DNA from 2 places in the Aeromicrobium sp. UC242_57 genome. Region 2 is predicted to be linked to the other one. Evidence: riboswitches for the same ligand, from Rfam matches in the RefSeq annotation. Region 2 holds a riboswitch; the other holds the start of a gene.
The links. Region 2 has a riboswitch for cobalamin ahead of ACHMWU_RS18110 (CbtB-domain containing protein). Riboswitches for the same ligand answer to the same signal wherever they lie in the genome.

Region 1 (6,707 bases), on a different contig from region 2:
AGCTTGCGTCAGATCTTCAGACCGCCGCGGGTCGTGCCGCCCTTGATCAGGTTCGTCGTCTTGACGACCATGCGGTAGGGCCGCTTCTTCTTGTCAGAACGCTTGTAGGTGGCCTTGCCCTTCGAGTTCAGCCGGACCGTCTTCAACGTCCTCCACTTGCCGCTCTTCTTGACCTGGATCGTCGCCTTGCGGGCGCTCTTTGCGCTTGCCGGCCTTGTCGCGGTAGGTCGCGGTGAGCTTGAACGTCAGCTTCTTGCCACGCTTGGTGACCTTGACGCCCGAAGTCGACTCGACCGCATAACGGACGCGCGTGGAGTTGGCCGGAGCCGGGATCGGGCGGTCGTAGTACGCGCCGACGTGACCGGGACGGGTGTCGTAGCCCGACGCCGTGAAGTTGATCAGCTTGACGGTGCCAGCACCCCAGGCCCGATCGAAGTAGATGCCGTTCTGGTAGACCGGGACGCCGGTCTTGACGGCCTTGCCGTTGACGGTGACCGTTGCCTTCACGCCGTAGAACGAGGACGATCCAGGCGCGGAAGCCACGACGGTTCCGGAGATGAAGTTGGAGGTCTTGTAGTACGTGGCGCCCTGCTTGAGCTTGAAGGTCGTGATGGCGGCCGTGTCGCCCGGCGCAGCCGTGGCGGCTGTGGTGCCGCCCGCGATGAGTGCAGTCGACGCGACGGTGATGGCCGCGAAACGCAAAAGGTTTTTCATGCGGTGGTTCCCCCCGGATTGAGATGAGAAATAGGGCTTCATTTAAGCAGATACTCAGCCTGGGCCGACAGACCGTCTCAATCTAGGTCGCGGAGCATAGCGGCACCGAGGGTCTCTTCAGGTACTCCGAAGCCCTCGATCAGGGTCAGGGTGTGCGGACGAAGCTTGTCGAGGAGGTCGTTGATCAGCGACGTCACGGTCTTGGCCCGCTGGTCGGACAACCGGTTGTGGCCCATGAACCAGGCGAGGTCTTCCTCGATGATCGACAGCGCGTACAGCGAGCAGACGTCACGCAGCAGCTCTGGGCGTCAGGGTCGTCGCACCGCGCGATCCCGGCTGTGAAGGCCTCGAGGACGACACGGTCGATATGGACCCGTCCGCACCGGATGACGTGATCCTGGGCGGCGTTGAACACCGCGAAGGCCTCGGCCGGTTCGTCCTTGTCTGCCCGGCGAAGTCGGCGAGCGGCGGTCTCGATGACGTGCTGCTCGCGGTCCTCGAACAAGTTGAGCTGGTGCCCCGGTCGAGCAGGTCGTGGTCGTCGTCGCCGGATCGTGCGTCGATCAAGCGCTGGATGGCTGGGATGCGGCGGTGCGCTCCTTGACGACATCGGCGACGGTGCTGGCAGCAAAACGGACGAAGCCGACGGGGTCGAGCCCGCCGACCTCCTGGGCGTACGACGTCAGCAGCTCCTTGGCGACGGCTGGAACAGGACGTGGTTGTCGCCCTCGAAGGTCGTGAAGACGTCAGTGTCGCCCTTGAGCGTCGTCAGACGGTTCTCGGCGAGGTAGCCGGCTCCGCCGCAGGCTTCGCGGGCCTCCTGGATCGCGCGGGTCGCGTGCCAGGTCTGGGCTGCCTTCAGGCCAGCGGCGCGACCTTCGAGCTCACGGGACTCCTGCGGATCGGGAGTGTCGGTGCTCTGGAGGCGGTCCATGCGGGCGACGAGCTGGTTCTGGGCGAACCGGTAGGCGTACGAGCGGGCGATCAGTGGGAGGAGCCGCCGCTGGTGCATGCGGTAGTCCATCAGCAGGACTTCCTGGCCGGGACCCTCGCTGAACTGGCGGCGCTTGAGCGCGTAGCGTCCGGCGATGCTGAGCGCGACCTCGGTCGCTGCGCTAGCCGAGCCGCCGACACTGACCCGACCACGGATCAACGTCCCGAGCATCGTGAAGAATCGCCGGTTGACGTTGTCGATGGGCGACGAATAGGTCCCGTCCTCGTCGACGTCGCCGTACTTGTTGAGCAGGTTCTCGCGCGGGATACGCACCTGGTCGAACATGATGCGGCCGTTGTCGACCGCGCCGAGCCCGCCCTTGTGACCGTCGTCCGAGGTCGTGACACCCGGCAGGTCGTTGCCGGCTTGTCGCGCAGCGGCACGACGAAGCAGTGCACGCCGTGGCTCTCGTCGTTCGTGACGGCTGGCGAAGACCGTCGCGACCTCGGCGTGCAGCGCAGCGCCGCCGATGTAGTCCTTGCGCGCCGACGGCGTGGGGGAGTGGATCACGAACTCCTGCGTCGCCGGGTCGTACGTCGCGGTCGTCTCGAGGCTCTGGACGTCGCTGCCGTGCCCCGTCTCGGTCATCGCGAGCAGCCCAGCAGGTCGAGGTTGATCAGGTCGGGGATGTACTTGTGGTGGTGACGCTCGGTGCCGAGGTTCTCGATCGCTCCGCCGAACAGCCCCCACTGCACGCCGGCCTTGACCATCAGCGACAGGTCGAACTGGGCCAGCATCTCGATCCCGGTGACCGCGCCGCCCGGATCGCCCGGTGCCGCCGCTCGCCACCTTGAATCCTGCGGCGGGGATACCGGTCGGCACGAGCTTCTTCATCTGCCCGAGCACCCGTTCGCGTGCCTCGGCGAGGGTCAGGTCGTGGTCGTAGGCCAGGTCGATCGCGGCGAGATCCTTGCGGACTGCTCCCGCACGTGGCGCCACTTGCCGTCGAGAGCGATGCGGAGTTCGTCACTGAGCGTCATGGCTACGACGGTACTGGTCCACGCTCCGCTCGGCGACGGGAGAAATCTGGTTCTGTCCGCTGAATCGCGGACAGAACCAGATTCTTCGGTCGCGGGTTCCGGGTGTTAGATTGCTGAAGCCGTTTGGCACAACTCGAAAACCGCCCGCATGTCAGGGAAAGCCGGTCAAACTCCGGCGCTGACCCGCAACCGCAGGCCACCTCAGGTGGCGAGCCGGAGCACCTGCTGTGGGCATGACCGATCCACGCTGTCGAGGAACACACGTGACGGGCTTCCGCCTCTCCCGTTCAACAGCGGGAAGGACCCACATGCTCAACCGCACCAGCCTTCCGCCGCCTCGGCGCGGCCGCCATCGCCCCGGCGCTCGCCGCTGGCATGGTCGTCGCAGCGCCCTCGGCGCAGGCCGCCCCCAACTCGTACGGCTACTCCGCAGCCCGCTGGCTGAGCGATCAGCTGACCAACGGCATCGTCTACAACGAGCAGTACAGCTTCAACCACTACGGCCTGTCCCTCGACGTGTTCTTCGCGTTGAACGACCTCGACACGCGGGCCGCCGATCAGGCGAAGATCATCTCCGCGTTCGAGGCAAACCCATCGGCGTACGTCGGCGGCGGATCCGCCGGTGCTGCGGGCAGCTCGCAACGGCAGTCGAGGCTTCGAGCGATGACGCCGACGCGACCGCGTTCGGTGGCCAGAACCTCATCGCCACGGTCGAGTCCCGCGTCGTGGCCAGCGGTGACGAAGCCGGTCGCGCCGTCGATTCTGGGTTCGCCGACTACTCCAACTCGATCGGTCAGGCGTGGGTCGTCCGCGCGCTCGCCACGAGCCCGACCAGCACCGCGAAGCTCACGTCGGCGACTGACTACCTGCTCAAGCAGCAGTGCGCCACCGGCGCGTTCCGCACCAACATGTTCGCGGTAGCGGTCGCAGACGACCCGACCACCACGGAACCGTGGGAGGACGAGACCGTCCTGCCCGTCGACCGTGAGTGCGGCGACACCACCACGGCCGACGACGACCAGATCACGATCGACGCCACCGCGTTCGGCATCCAGGCACTCCTGTCGGCCAAGGACGCTGGTGTCGCCAACCTGCAGGACGACATCGACGCCGCCGTCAGCTGGCTGCTCAAGCAGCAGGCTGCGAATGGCTCCTTCGTCAACGATGACAACGCGAACACCAACACCACAGGCCTGGCCGCTGTGACGTTGAAGGCCGTCGGTGCAGACCGGCGCGGCCGGCAGCGCCGCGTCGTGGATCGTCTCGCACCAGGTCACCGACGCGATCGCCGAGGACACGGCGCTCGCCAACGAGCTCGGCGCTATCGCCTTCGACCAGGATGCACTCGCCGCCGGCAAGACGACTGGCATCCCGGTCAACCAGCGTGACCAGTGGATCCGTGCCTCGGCGCAGGCCGCCATCGGCGTCAACGCCCAGTTGCCGGCCAAGAGCTTCACGGCGAAGGCCCCCAGCGGCTACCTGGCCAGCGGCAGCACGATCTCGGTGTCGGCGACGGGCCTCGCAGCCGGCGAGAAGTTCACGGCGTCCGTCGCCGGCGGAACGACGGTCACCGGCACCGCGACTGCAGCAGGCGTCGCCTCGGCCAAGGTCAAGACAGGCGGCAGCTCGGCCACGCGCGCCGTCTCGATCAAGGGCTCGCGGACGAACCGCGTCGGCACGACTTCGGTCAAGATCCTCGCGGCCAAGAAGCTTCTCGATCAGCCTCAGCAGCAAGGTCAAGAAGAACAAGAAGCAGACCGCGAAGGCTTCCGGTCTGGCCTCGGGCGAGACCATCAAGGTCTACGTGTCCGGCAAGCTCGTCAAGACTGCCAAGGCCAACTCCAGCGGCAAGTACAACTACACGTTCAGCGTGGGCAAGAAGGCCGGCAAGAAGACCGTCAAGGTCGTCGGAGCATTCAAGAACCGCACCGGTTCGAAGGCTTCAAGGTCAGCTGATGCGCCGCCTGACGTCCTTGCTCGCCGCGCTGCTCCTGGGCAGCGCGGCGGGTGTCGCGCTTGCGACAGGTCCGGCAACGGCCGCAGCATGCGCCAAGGGCGTCGGGGTCACGGTCGTGGTCGGCGGCAGCGTCGCGTGACGCCGACGGCGGGGGAGATGCGGCCAGCAACTTCGTCGACGCAGGTCACTCGCTGACGTACGTCGACACCCGAGCCGGGGATGGTGTGCCAGGTCGACGGGGCGCCCAGCACAAGCTGTGCCAAGGCGCCGCCGGCCACCAAGTACTGGGGCCTGTTCTGGTCGAACGGGACGTCCGGCACCTGGAAGTACTCCAGCCTGGGCGTCGGCTCGCTCAACGTCCCGCAGGGCGGCTGGGTCGCCTTCGTGTTCCAGAACGGCAACTCCAAGACGTACCCAGCATGAAGCCGCTCGCGGCGACAGCACCGAAGCCGACGACCCCATCCGCGAAGCCCAAGCCGAAGCCCGCCCCGAAGCCGTCGGCCAAGTCGACCAAGCCCCCGGCGGCAGGGACGACGTCCGCTCCGCAGCCGACCGCCAGCACTCCGACAGCCGCGACGTCGACCGCGACGCCCACGCCGTCGGCGTCGACCAAGACCCCGAGACCGACCTCCTCTCCAGCGGAATCGTCAGCGACCAGCACGACAGCCGCCCCGGCGGCACAGGACGACGCCGGCTGACCAGCGCCGAGAGCAGCGACGACGAAGGCGGCTCCGGGGGGCTGGTCTGGGCGGCAGCGGCGATCGGCATCCTGCTGCTCGGCGGGATGGGTGCGACTCTGGCGGCGCAAGGCAGCAGGCGAGTCGTCATAGCAACGGTCCTTCCGCGCGATCTGCATCCGGGCGCCTGGTGGATCTGGGCACTCGGGCTCGCGGCCGCGGTGTCGCTCATGACCAACCCGATCCTGATCGTCCTGGTCGTGCTCGTCGTGTGCTTCGTCGTGATCTCGCGCCGGACCGCGGCGCCGTGGGCCATGTCGTTCCGGTTCTACCTGTACCTCGCCCTGCTGATCATCACGATCCGCGTCGTGTTCCGCATCCTGGTAGGCGGCGCTGGCAGTGGTCAGGTGCTGTTCACGCTGCCGGAGATCCCGTTGCCCGACGTGGCCCGTGGCATCACGCTGCTGGGTCCGGTGCACGCGCACTCCTTGCTGGGCGGCCTCTACGACGGCATGCGGCTGGCGGCGATCGTGATCTGCGTCGGGGCTGCCAACACCTTGGCCAATCCCAAGCGGCTGCTCAAGTCGATGCCGCCGGCGCTGTACGAGGTCGGCACCGCGATCGTCGTGGCGCTGTCGGTCTTCCGCGGCTCGCCGAGAGCGTGCAGCGGGTTCGTCGCGCGCGCAGGCTGCGCGGCGACCCGGGCAAGGGGATCGGCTCGTTGCGCCGCATCATCGTGCCAGTGCTCGAAGATGCGCTGGAGCGGTCGATGACGCTCGCCGCGGGCATGGACGCTCGTGGCTACGGGCGGTCGGGGCAGGCATCCCGACGACTCGCTGGTTGACCGGGACGTTGATGCTGGCCGGACTGACCGGTGTCTGCATCGGCACGTACGGCTACCTCGACGCCACGGCCCCGCGCTGGCTGGCCTGGCCGATGCTCCTGGCCGGTATCGCCCTGGCAGCCGTCGGGTTCGCTGTTGCTGGCAGGCGGGTCGAGCGCACCCGGTACCGTCCCGACCGGTGGCGGGCCGGTGAGTCGTCGCCGTCGTCTCGGGTCTGGGAGCGGCCGTCATGACGGCCGTGATCGCCGATCGCGATCCGCTGGTCATCACGCCGCCGGTCGCCGACGTCCCGGGGCTGACCGTCGCCGCGCTGGCGGCTGTCATGATCGGTGTCGTGCCGGCCTTCCTCACGCCTCCGCCAGTGCTCGACGTCATGGGCCAGGCGCAGACAGCCGTTCCGGGAACCAGCCGAGGTGCGCCCATGATCGCACTGCGCGGGCTGTCCTTCCGCTACGACGGTGCCGTCGAGCACACGTTCACGGGGGTCGACCTGAGCCTCGACGAAGGCGAGCTCGTCCTGGTTGCCGGTCGCACCGGATCG
Region 2 (6,707 bases):
GCACGCCGCGTCATCGCAGATCACTTCGGTCTCGAGGTCGTCGCCGTCGCCGACCCCGAACGCGACCGGAAGGATCCGGCCGACTACCCGGCCGCGGTGAAGACCTGGCACGAAGCCAGGGTCGCCGCCTACGAGCAGGTGCTCCGAGCCCGCGGTGGCACCGCAGCCTTCCTCGTGTGGGGCGACCCCTCGTTGTACGACTCGACGATCCGGATCGTCGAGCAGCTCCGCGACCCGGATGCCGCTCGACTACACCGTCCTGCCAGGCATCTCGGCGCCTCAGGTGCTCGCCGCCCGGCACCGGATCGTGCTGCACCCGGTGGGTGTCCCCGTGCACGTCACGACCGCGAGACGCCTGCGCGAGGCTGTCGAGGCGGGACAGAGCAACATCGCGGTCATGCTCGGAGCGAACCTCGACCTCGACGGCCTAGACGATTGGTCGATCTGGTGGGGCGCAAACCTCGGGACTGATTCAGAAGAGCTCGTCGCCGGTACCGTCGCAGACGTGCTCGCCGACATCGAGGCCGTGCGCAGTCGGGCCAAGCAAACCGCTGGCTGGATCATGGACACCTACTTGCTGAGGGCTCCCTCCAACCCGCTGAGGGCTTCATCCAACCCGCTGAGGGCTCCATGACCGGTCTGCTCGTCGCCGGCACCACCTCCGACGCCGGCAAGAGCATCGTCACCACGGCGCTGTGCCGGGCGATCGCCCGACGCGGTGTCCGCGTCGCGCCGTACAAGGCACAGAACATGTCGAACAACTCGATGGTGTGCGCCGACAACGCCGGCGTGCACGCCGAGATCGGACGGGCCCAGTGGGTGCAGGCCCTCGCCGCCCGCGCAGAACCCGAACCTGCGATGAACCCCGTGCTGCTCAAGCCCGGCAGCGATCGTCGCAGCCACGTCGTCGTGATGGGACAACCTGCTGGCGAGGTGTCGTCCTCCAATTGGACGACCGGGCGACGTCATCTCGCCCAAGCCGCACACGATGCGTACGACGACCTCGCGGCTCGCTACGACGTCGTCATCGCCGAGGGTGCCGGCAGCCCCGCCGAGATCAACCTGCGCGACGGCGACTACGTCAACATGGGGCTGGCACAGCACGCACAGCTGCCGACGATCGTGGTCGGCGACATCGACCGCGGCGGTGTCTTCGCCGCCATGTTCGGCACGCTGGCGCTGCTCTCCCCCGCCGATCAACAGCTGATCGCCGGATTCGTCGTCAACAAGTTCCGCGGCGATCTCGGATTGCTGAGACCCGGCATCGACGACCTCGAACGACTCACCGGACGCCCCGTCCACGGCGTGCTGCCGTGGGACCAGAGCCTCTGGCTCGACTCCGAGGACGCGCTCGACCTCGTGAGCAGGCGCACCGCAGGGTCGACAGCCGCAAGGTCGCCGTGATCCGGCTCCCTCGCATCAGCAACTTCACCGACGTCGACGCCCTCGGGCTCGAGCCCGACCTGGACGTCACGTTCGCCGCCGACCCGCGTGACCTCGGTGACGCCGACCTGATCGTGCTGCCCGGGACGCGGGCGACGCTGGCCGACCTCACGTGGTTGCGTTCGCGCGGACTCGACCAGGCCCTGACGGAGCACGTGAGGCGTGGCCGGCCGCTGCTCGGCATCTGCGGTGGCTTCCAGATGCTGGGCCGCACGATCAGCGATCCGCTCGGTGTCGAGGGCGACGCCGGTGCTTCCGTGGACGGTCTCGGCCTGCTCGACGTGTCGACGACGTTCCGGCAGGAGAAGGTGCTCCGCCTGCCGACCGGCGAGGCTCTCGGCGCCCCAGCCAGCGGCTACGAGATCCACCATGGACAGATCACGGTCGGCGACGACCAAGACTTCCTGGGAGGTGCCCGCACCGGATCGGTGTACGGCACGATGTGGCACGGCAGCCTCGAAGGCGACGACTTCCGTCGCGCCTTCTTGCACCATGCGCTCGACACCCCGCCGTCGACCGCATCGTTCCCGGCCGCCCGAGAAGCCCGCCTCGACCGCCTCGGCGACCTGGCCGAGCAGCACCTCGACGTCGATGCCCTGTTGTCGCTCGCTCGCAACGGCGCACCGACAGACCTGTCGACCCTCAGCTGGCAGGCCGGCTCATGAAGCTGCTGCTGCTCGGTGGCACCGGCGAGGCACGGGCTCTGGCTGAACGCCTGCTCGCTGCGGGTGTCGACGTGACCACGTCACTGGCAGGCCGGGTCGTGAATCCGCGCCTACCGGTCGGCGATGTCCGCATCGGTGGTTTCGGTGGCATCGACGGCCTCCGTCAGGCTGCTGCCGACTACGACGCCGTCGTCGATGCCACGCATCCGTTCGCCCGTGGCATCAGCGCCAACGCTGCGGCCGCCTGCACCGACGTCCCGCTGCTGAGGTTCGAACGTCCAGCCTGGCCGGACGACCCCGCCTGGCACCAGGCCCCGTCTCACGAAGAAGCGGCCGCAACGGCCGCCTCGCTCGGTCGACGTCCGTTCCTGACCGTCGGTCGCCAAGAGCTCGGTCGTTTCACCGGAGCGTTGGCCGCGCACGACGTGCTGGCCCGGGTCGTCGACGCCCCGTCGATCGCCCTCCCGCCGTCGTGGACCATCCTGTCGAGCCGGGGACCGTACACCCTCGACGGCGAGCTGGCGATCATGTCCGAGCACCGTGCCGACGTGCTGATCACCAAGAACTCCGGCGGTCAGCTCACCTGGCCGAAGATGAGTGCCGCCGCGCAGCTCGGCGTGCCGGTCGTCATCGTGCAGCGTCCTGCCGCCGAGGCGGGCGTGATCACGGTGCACAGCGTCGACGACGCCATGGCGTGGGTGGAGACACTCGCCGGGCGGTGACCCTGCCACCGCCCGGCCGACGGTGCTAGAGGCTCTCGGCGAGCCTCGGCGTTCGGTCTTGGCGACCTCGGCCGTGTAGAGCCGCGAGATGAGACCCGTCAGCACGACGCCCAGGACACCCCACAACGTCGCGAGGGTCAGCAACGAGGCACGACGGAAGTACCAGAGCAGATCAGCCGGGAAGTCGCCGATCTCGTTGACCGTCGAGAACAGCTGCCCGGCGATGACCACGACTGCCAGGTAGACGGCGCCGCCGACGACCACGGCGCCGTACGTGCTCAACCGGTCGCGCAGCTTGACGGCCAGGTAGGTCGAGGCGATGGCCGCCACGATCGAGACGAGCAGGAAGCCGAAGTACAGACCCGTGCGCTCGCCGATCGTGTTGCCGTCACCGACCGCCGGTGGCGTCGACGGGTACTTGAGGAATGGCACCAAGGCGATCGAGACGAATCCGATCAGCGCGACCACGGCAGTCGACTGTCCGGGCTGCATCCGGCCGAGTCGGCCCAGCACGGCAGCCGCAGCCAGTGCGACGAGTCCGCCGAGCGCGAGCCCGACCGCAACGGTGCCGGTCAGCAGCCCCCAGGTGCGCTGGTTGTCGCGTGAGACCTCGGTGCCGCTGTCCTCATCGCCGTGCGAGTGGCTGTGCCCTCCAGCCTCGTCGTCGTGGCTGTGCTCGGCAGGAGCTTCGGCCTCGGGCGCGGCGCCGACAGACTCGAGGGCGATGGCCGCCTCGACGTGCGGTTCACCGACCTCGTCGCTGACGAAGAAGGCCGCCAGGCCCGCGATGAGTCCGGCCAGCAGGCCGCGCACCAGAAAAGCGCGTGCATTCATGGGTGTGTTCCGTTCAGGTGGGGTCGCTGCACACGCGTCAGGGCATGCGGCAGCGACTCAGGGTCCAGGTGGGTTGGGTGAAGCGGAAGAGCGTCAGTGGCAGGGGAAGCCGAGCAGATGACGCCCGTCGTGGACCCACTCATGGATCGCGTTACCGGACGGGATCGAGATGGCACCCTGGTCGGCACTGATGAAGAAGATCACCAGGACGGCCAGCAGTCCGTAGAAGAGCGCCCAGGGGGCGAGCTCTCGCAGGTCGATCGTGGGAAGTGCAGGGGCGCCGGCCAGCGGCGCCGCAGAAGCTTGCGACATGTGTCCTCCTTGGGGATACGTGCGTCCCCGTTCGATGGGTGGCGAACACTCGGGTCTGACTCCACCGCCGAAGCGGTGTCACAGTAGCGCGACTGTGCCGGAATCTCACCGGCTTCCTTGTGCTCGCTGCAACGATCGTAGTGGACGAAGGCACCGTGGCGGCAGGATTTCTCACGCGTCGGACGTGTGCAGTTTCACCCGCCGCCGAACGAGGCTCACTGCCCCGCACACGAAAGCCGCGCCGTAGCAGACCCGGCGGGCGATCTCGGCCGCGCGGACGATGTCGGTCGGACGCGCGGGACGGCCCGAGCCCATGACCGCGCGGTGCTCGACCCGGTTGCCGTAGTACTGGTTGACACCGCCCAGGCGAATCCCGAGCGACCCGGCGAAGGCCGACTCGACGACGCCCCCGTTGGGACTCGGATGCGCGGAGGCATCGCGACGCCACGTCGACCACGCCTCCTTGCCGCGACCCGGCACCGCCGCGATCGTCAGCAGCCCGGACAGGCGCGAGCCCGGCAAGCTCACCAGGTCGTCGAGGCGGGCTGAGGCCCAGCCGAAGCGCTCGTAGCGGTCGTTGTGGTGTCCGACCATGGCGTCGAGCGTGTTGCTGGCCCGGTACGCCAGCAGGCCTGGCACGCCGGCGACCGCGCCCCAGACCAACGGCGCGACCACGGCATCCGAGGAGTTCTCGGCGAGCGACTCGATGACCGCCCGAGAGACCTCGGACTCGTCGAGCTCGGACGTGTCCCTGCCGACCAGGTGGGTCAGCCGACGTCGGGCACCGGGGAGGTCACCGCGATCGAGGTAGCCGTGGACGGCCAGTGCTTCACGCTCGAGCGAACGTCCGCCCAGCACGGCCCAGGTCGCCAGAGCCACCAGCGGCACCCTGGCAGCCGGCGGCGCCGATCGTTCGGCGATCAGCCCTGCGGCTGCTGCGGCTCCGACCAGGCCGGTGCAGTACAGCAGACCGCGCCCCCGTGAGTCGGCGTACCAGCGGCGTTCGAGCGCTGTCGCGACCTGGCCGAAGCCTGCGACCGGATGCCCCCGGCGCGGATCGCCGAAGACGCGGTCAGCGACGAATCCGAGCACCAGGCCAGCTGCACGAGCCCTCATCGCAGCACGTCGTCCAGCACGTCGAAGAGCTGGTCGGTCAGGGCCTCGTCACGCACTGCGATCCGCACCCAGCTCGCGCCGAGCCCAGGAAACGTGTCGGCCCGGCGCACCGCGACGCCCGCCTCGCGAAGCGCCGAATGTACGCCGTCACCCACCTGCGCGAGGACGAACGAGGCTGACGACGGCACCGAACGAGATCCCGCGCGCTGAAAGCCCTGACTGCAGGTGGTCACGCCACACGCCGATCGCCTTCGCACGCAGCAGCGCCTCGCTCAGCGCCGGCTCGACGGCGCATGCCTCCATGGCCGCTGCGGCGGGAGTCGACACCGACCACGGTGTCTGCTGTGCCGCCAGCTGGGCGATCACGGTGCGATCGCCGACGACGTAGCCTGCGCGGATGCCGGGGATCGACCAGTGCTTGGTGAGGCTGCGGATCACGACCATGCCGTCGGTGACCGTGCCAGCGAGCGACTCGGTCTCGTCTCCGACGGCATCCATGAACGCTTCGTCGACGACGACCAGACGTCCAGGCCGCTGGAGTGCGCGTAGCTGTCGTGCGGGGTGCAGGACTCCGGTCGGGTTGGTCGGGTTGCCAACGAACACGAGGTCGGCGTCGTGGGGAACCATCTCGGGGTCGAGGGCGAAACCGCGAGTGGCGTCGCAGTGCACGGAAGTGACGCTGCAGCCAGCCCGCTCGAGCGCTGCATGCGGCTCGGTGAACTGCGGATGCACCACGACCGGCCTGCGCCAGGCACGCAGCCCGGCAATCAGGGTGAAGGCCTCTGCCGCCCCGGCCGTCGCCAAGACCTCGCTGGGTTCCAGTCCATGCAGCGACGCGATCGCAGCCTGCGCCGCAGTCGCGCTGGGGTAGCTGCCCGAGTCGTCGACGGCCCGGTGCAGCGCCTCGTCCAACCAGCCAGGACGCGGGCCGGTGAAGACGTTGACCGCGAAGTCGAGCAGGCCAGGTGTCGCCTCGACGTCGCCGTGGTGCAGCAAAGGATCGGCAGTGCCGGAGTCGCCGAACGGCTCAGCGGCATGTGCGGCGTCGGCGAAACGCTGGGCCAGCTGCGGGTGTCCGGCCCAGTGCACGTGCAGGTACGACGCGTGCACGCTCGCACTGCTGAACCCCGAGGGCTCGCCGTCCATGGTCCACGCCGGACGTTCACCGTGCGACGGTGCAGTGACAGTGCGGTGGAACTCGTGCCCGGTGACCTGCTCGCCGGCACGCGCCAACACCGAGTCGGATGCGGCGACCGCAGTCGGATACCGCAAGGTCAGCCGGTCACTCATGGCCGCCGCCGCCGAGACGGCACCCACCATCGGGACACCATCGAGGGTGTCGGCGAGGTACAGCAGTCCTGCGCACTCCGCCACCGTGGGGATGCCCTGGGCCACGGCAGCCCGCACGTCCTGCACCAGGCTCTGGTTGGCCGCGAGCCGATCGGCGTGCACCTCGGGGAACCCTCCACCGAGGTAGATCCCCTGCGTGCGGGCCGGCAGACGATGGTCGGTCAACGGGTCGAACGTCACGACGTCACAGCCCGCCGCGGTGAGCAGCTCGGCGGTCTCGGCATACGCGAAGGTGAACGCCTGCCCCCCGGCCAGCGCGATCACG

Region 1: another riboswitch for cobalamin. It lies ahead of ACHMWU_RS30075 (prenyltransferase/squalene oxidase repeat-containing protein); the one in region 2 lies ahead of ACHMWU_RS18110 (CbtB-domain containing protein).

Annotation. Positions count from the first base shown of each region.
Region 1 covers NZ_JBIOAM010000005.1:1,351,383-1,358,089, forward strand. The annotation lists gene ACHMWU_RS30045 (hypothetical protein) at 9-146, opposite strand; gene ACHMWU_RS30050 (hypothetical protein) at 94-714, opposite strand; gene ACHMWU_RS30055 (acyl-CoA dehydrogenase) at 792-1,013, opposite strand; gene ACHMWU_RS30060 (hypothetical protein) at 908-1,324, opposite strand; gene ACHMWU_RS30065 (acyl-CoA dehydrogenase family protein) at 1,397-2,296, opposite strand; gene ACHMWU_RS30070 (hypothetical protein) at 2,293-2,445, opposite strand; cobalamin riboswitch at 2,796-2,933, shown strand; gene ACHMWU_RS30075 (prenyltransferase/squalene oxidase repeat-containing protein) at 2,997-4,076, shown strand; gene ACHMWU_RS30080 (hypothetical protein) at 4,126-4,644, shown strand; gene ACHMWU_RS30085 (hypothetical protein) at 4,644-4,784, shown strand; gene ACHMWU_RS30090 (hypothetical protein) at 4,865-5,068, shown strand; gene ACHMWU_RS30095 (hypothetical protein) at 5,065-5,343, shown strand; gene ACHMWU_RS30100 (hypothetical protein) at 5,430-6,095, shown strand; gene ACHMWU_RS30105 (hypothetical protein) at 6,163-6,399, shown strand; partial or broken gene ACHMWU_RS30110 (ATP-binding cassette domain-containing protein) at 6,588-6,707, shown strand, end outside.
Region 2 covers NZ_JBIOAM010000003.1:1,243,711-1,250,417, reverse strand. The annotation lists gene ACHMWU_RS18130 (SAM-dependent methyltransferase) at 1-471, shown strand, start outside; partial or broken gene ACHMWU_RS18125 (cobyric acid synthase) at 631-2,108, shown strand; gene ACHMWU_RS18120 (cobalt-precorrin-6A reductase) at 2,105-2,830, shown strand; partial or broken gene ACHMWU_RS18115 (CbtA family protein) at 2,933-3,664, opposite strand; gene ACHMWU_RS18110 (CbtB-domain containing protein) at 3,758-3,976, opposite strand; adenosylcobalamin (AdoCbl) riboswitch at 4,018-4,103, opposite strand; gene ACHMWU_RS18105 (cobalamin biosynthesis protein) at 4,148-5,092, opposite strand; partial or broken gene ACHMWU_RS18100 (cobyrinate a,c-diamide synthase) at 5,089-6,707, opposite strand, start outside.